2 regions of the Levilactobacillus yonginensis genome follow, and region 2 is predicted to be linked to the other one. Evidence: predicted binding sites of a transcription regulator. Region 2 holds the regulator's gene; the other holds the start of a gene.
What was found. Region 2 encodes CtsR, which represses protease genes until heat stress. Its sites were predicted from a motif close to TTGGTCAAAAAAGGTCAAANA; they were not measured.
Positions count from the first base shown of each region.

Region 1: clpP (ATP-dependent Clp endopeptidase proteolytic subunit ClpP) is a predicted target of CtsR. The motif match lies at 1,543-1,563, and genes of this name have one in related genera.

Region 1 covers NZ_OZ061549.1:962,071-964,524, reverse strand. Annotated here, with positions in the region: gene whiA (DNA-binding protein WhiA) at 1-640, shown strand, start outside; gene clpP (ATP-dependent Clp endopeptidase proteolytic subunit ClpP) at 878-1,474, opposite strand; gene AB3Y94_RS04770 (LytTR family DNA-binding domain-containing protein) at 1,747-2,190, shown strand; gene AB3Y94_RS04765 (LiaF transmembrane domain-containing protein) at 2,198-2,454, shown strand, end outside.
Region 2 covers NZ_OZ061549.1:2,549,752-2,552,205, forward strand. Annotated here, with positions in the region: tRNA gene AB3Y94_RS11815 (tRNA-Val) at 1-36, shown strand, start outside; tRNA gene AB3Y94_RS11820 (tRNA-Leu) at 76-157, shown strand; tRNA gene AB3Y94_RS11825 (tRNA-Thr) at 193-265, shown strand; tRNA gene AB3Y94_RS11830 (tRNA-Gly) at 291-362, shown strand; tRNA gene AB3Y94_RS11835 (tRNA-Leu) at 374-459, shown strand; tRNA gene AB3Y94_RS11840 (tRNA-Arg) at 480-553, shown strand; tRNA gene AB3Y94_RS11845 (tRNA-Pro) at 590-663, shown strand; tRNA gene AB3Y94_RS11850 (tRNA-Pro) at 693-766, shown strand; gene AB3Y94_RS11855 (CtsR family transcriptional regulator) at 969-1,436, shown strand; gene AB3Y94_RS11860 (ATP-dependent Clp protease ATP-binding subunit) at 1,454-2,454, shown strand, end outside.

The DNA of each region.
Region 1 (2,454 bases), 1.6 Mb from region 2:
GGGGATTTTTGATGGCATGCAACTCTTGGAGTCAGTTCCCAAGGAAATTTTTGATGATGATATGCGGGTACGTTCCTATCTCCGTGGGGCCTTTTTGGCCGGTGGGTCCGTGAACAATCCGGAGACCAGTCGCTACCATTTGGAAATTTACTCTTTGTATGAGGAACATAACCAAATGATTGCCGAAATGATGAACCGTTATAATTTAAATGCAAGGACAATTGTTCGCCGCAGTGGGTACATCACGTACTTGAAGGGCGCCGAGAAGATTGCAGACTTTCTTTCACTGATCGGGGCGACGACAGCGATGCTTCGTTTTGAAGATGTTCGGATTATGCGGGACATGCGGAATTCTGTCAACCGGTTGGTGAACTGCGAGAATGCCAACTTGGATAAGGTAGCTAACGCGTCGACTCGCCAAATTGATAATATCCAGTTTATCGAGGCTACCGTGGGGTTAGGACAGTTGCCCACTAAACTACGGGAAGTGGCCGAGACACGGCTAGCACATACGGAAGTTAGCTTGAAAGAGTTAGGCGACCTGGTGCCGGGCGGACCAATCTCAAAGTCTGGTATCAACCATCGATTACGTAAAATCAATGATTATGCAAAGCAATTAAGAGAAGAGGCTTCGGCCTAAATAAAGGCGTCACTGACATCTCGGCAAATTAGTTTGCTGAAATGACGGTGACGCCTTTGTGCTGGGGCCTGAATGGTTCCGAGAAGTAGCTAATTAATGAAAACGCTACCATTATATAGGCAACTAATTGGTGGACCAAATGTCCTGGGTGAAAGGACGCTGATTTTCAGATAGAGATACTACCATGGAAACATAAAAAAACATCATCAGCCGCAGCCAATGATGTTTTTGAAGAAATTACTTCTTTTGTTCACTACTGTTGGTCATGATGTGGTCGATTAAACCATAATCGACGGCTTCTTGAGCACTCAAGTAGTTATCCCGTTCAGTGTCTTGGTTCAGACGTTCAACGGGTTGACCAGAATTGTCAGCCAAGATTTGGTTGATCAATTGCCGAGTCTTCAAGATTTCACGAGCAGCGATTTCAATTTCAGTCTGTTGCCCTTGGGCACCACCGGATGGTTGGTGAATCATCACTTGGGCGTGAGGCAATGCAAACCGCTTGCCCTTAGTCCCAGATGAAGCCAAGACACTGGCCATGGAAGCTGCCATCCCCAACGTAATTGTTTGAACGTCGGATTGGATGAAGTTCATGGTATCGTAAATGGCTAAGCCGGAAGAAACCACACCACCAGGTGAGTTGATGTAAAGTGAAATGTCCTTGGTGGAGTCTTGGGCGTCCAAGAAGAGCAACTGTGCAATGATGGCGTTGGCCATGTCATCTTCGATGGGACCTGACAACATGATGATCCGGTCCTTTAATAGTCGTGAATAGATATCATAAGCCCGTTCGCCACGGGATGATTGTTCAATAACTGTTGGTACTAAATTCATGACAAGATAGCCTCCCTTTTTGCTTTTAAATGGCTAGCAGTTTGCTAACATGGTGCTAGTTTACCGCTAAGGTCAGGGTAGGTCAAACAATTAGACTCTGTTAATTCCCCCAACCTTTTGACTAAAACTATCATAACAGAGTTTACTTAAACGTCACGTATTCTGTCACATTTTTTGACCGCTTGCGTCAATTGAACGACCACTCACGTTACAGTCGTTTTCTTTCTGGAAGAGGTGTGGTTTACTTGAATTAACGAAAAGGGGGTGAAGATTTGAAGATCCACGTTGAAGTTGATAGTGAGCTGACTGAATCGGAAGTGGTGATCAAAGCACCAACGGCGGCATTAGCTGACCAGTTGTGCGCGGCACTAACGGCGGTTCACCCTCCACTGACTATCACCCTGAGTCAACGGGGGAGTCATTACCAAGTAAATCTGGCGGAGGTCTTATTCTTCGAAGTGGCTGATCATCAGGTGACCGTGCATACTGCGTCGGAGATGTACAGTACGCGGCAACCACTGACGGAATTAGCGAGTGATTTGCCGGCTAACTTTCAACGAGTCTCCAAGTCTGCCATCCTCAACCGTGACCAAGTTTTATCACTCACCAAGTCGGTAACGGGCAACTTGGTTCGCTTTCAGAAATCACACAAGCAGCTCTACGTCTCGCGCCGGTTCTACAAGGCATTGCAGGTAGCGTTAGAGCGAAAGGGGTAGGTTAATTATGCATCGAAATTGGTTTTGGGGTGTCTTCCTGGTTCTCGCGGCCGGTATTTTGGTCGTTAGTCAGTTGGGCATTCTGACGTATCACATTGGATTTTGGACGTTATTAGTTGCCATGTTTTTAGTAGCGGCATTAGTGGAAAGTTTGATTCATTTTGCTGTGTCAGGAACGGTGTTTTCGTTGGCCTTTCTGGCAATTATTTTTGCCAAGCCATTGGGGATTGCAGCGCTAGCACCCTGGACGATTTTAGGTGCGGC
Region 2 (2,454 bases):
AGCAGAGGGTCACAGGTTCGAGCCCTGTATCCTCCATTGGGACCCATTGTCCCTGGCGTTAGTTCGTCAACCATTGCAGGTGTGGCGGAACTGGCAGACGCGCTAGATTTAGGTTCTAGTGTCTTATGACGTGGGGGTTCGAGTCCCTTCACCTGCATAACCGAATATTGCAAAATATATTCAATATATTTTGCCGACTTAGCTCAGTTGGCAGAGCATCTCACTAGTAATGAGGAGGTCGGAGGTTCGAATCCTCTAGTCGGCATGGCACCAAATTTAATAGCCAATTTGCGGAAGTAGTTCAGTGGTAGAACATCACCTTGCCATGGTGGGGGTCGCGGGTTCGAATCCCGTCTTCCGCTTTTGCCCTTTTGCCGGGGTGGCGGAATTGGCAGACGCACAGGACTTAAAATCCTGCGGTCAGTGATGACCGTACCGGTTCGATCCCGGTCCTCGGCATTTAATTAAATAATAATTATGCACCCATAGCGCAACTGGATAGAGTGTCTGACTACGAATCAGAAGGTTGTAGGTTCGACTCCTACTGGGTGCATTTTTGTCGCTTATGAATAACCCCATAAGCATTTTTCGGGAAGTAGCTCAGCTTGGTAGAGCACCTGGTTTGGGACCAGGGGGTCGCAGGTTCGAATCCTGTCTTCCCGATTTACTGACTCATTGTCAGCGGGCTATTTCGGGAAGTAGCTCAGCTTGGTAGAGCACCACGTTCGGGACGTGGGGGTCGCAAGTTCAAATCTTGTCTTCCCGATTTTTTTATCCCGATTAACTTGAATTGAATCGTAGACAGTCGTCTTCCTTACTAATCGTTTGGAAGTCGGCTGTCTTTTTTGGTATGATAGGTTACCAGGACTTATTCAGAAAGGACGGTCTAATCCGTTGCAATTTATCTGAAAGTTCGTATAATATTAGTCAACATTAGTCAAGACGACTGCACTGAAGGGGGGACGATAATGGAGAATCAAAATATTTCAGATATTATTGAGTCTTACCTTAAGCAGATTTTGGCTGAGTCCCAGCAGGTAGAGATCCGCAGGGCAGAAATCGCTGATCAATTCAACGTTGTTCCGTCACAGATCAACTACGTGATTAAGACCCGCTTCACGATTCAGGACGGCTATGTCGTTCAAAGTAAGCGTGGTGGCGGTGGCTATATTCGAATCGAAAAGGTTAAATTACTAGATAATTTAGACTTCATTGATTCGTTGGTGTCCGCAGTTGGCGATCACATAACCCGTCACGATGGGTTAGCGGTCGTTCGTAGCCTGTTTGAGGCCGGCGCTATCAACCGGCGGGAAACAAATATTATTCTGGCAGCTATCGATAAAGATGCCGTCAGTACCGGAGACCGTGAGCTGGATCAACGCGTGCGGGCCCAGATTCTGATTTCGATTTTGAATCATTTGCGCTACGAGAGCTAAGAAAGTGAGGAGTTGCAATGGACAACCTATTTACACCGAGTGCTAAAAGCGTTTTAGTCTTAGCACAGGAACAAGCCAAGTATTTCAAGCATCAAGCGGTGGGGACGGAACATTTACTGCTTGCCCTCACGATTGAGAAGAACGGAATCGCGAACAAAGTCTTGCAACAATTTTCAGTGACTGACGACGATGTTAGAGAAGAAATTGAACGGTTCACGGGTTATGGCACGCTAGCTAACATGGATAAGGATAGTTACTTGCCTTATTCACCAAAGGCCAAAGCAATGCTTGCCCTGGCTGGTGATGAGGCCAAACGGTTGGGTGCGACCAAGATTGGGACGGAACATCTCCTATTAGCGCTCCTGAGCGATGAAACAATTTTATCATCCCGAATCCTAAAGAACTTAAATGTAGAACTCGCCGATGCCCGGAAGGTCGTTTTGCGTAAACTGGGGATTTCAGATACGCCTAAGCGGCGGAGTGAAGCCCGTGCACGTAGAGGGGCACCACAGGGCGGTACGCCAACGCTGGATTCGTTGGCTCGTAACTTAACCGACTCAGCCAAAGAAGGCCGTATGGACCCTACTGTGGGTCGTGACAAGGAAGTTAAACGGGTTATTCAGATTCTTAGTCGTCGAACTAAGAACAATCCGGTTTTAATTGGGGAACCTGGTGTTGGTAAAACGGCGATTGCTGAGGGCTTAGCTCAACGCATCGTGGCTGGTGATGTGCCAGAAGACATGCAGAACAAGCGTTTGATGATGCTCGACATGGGTTCATTAGTTGCCGGAACCAAGTACCGTGGTGAATTTGAAGATCGGTTGAAGAAGGTTATCGAAGAAATTTACAACGATGGTCAAGTTATCCTCTTCATTGATGAATTACACACGTTGATTGGTGCCGGTGGTGCTGAAGGGGCCATTGATGCTTCAAACATTTTGAAGCCAGCATTGGCTCGAGGTGAACTCCAAACCATTGGGGCGACGACGTTGGATGAGTACCAAAAGTACATTGAATC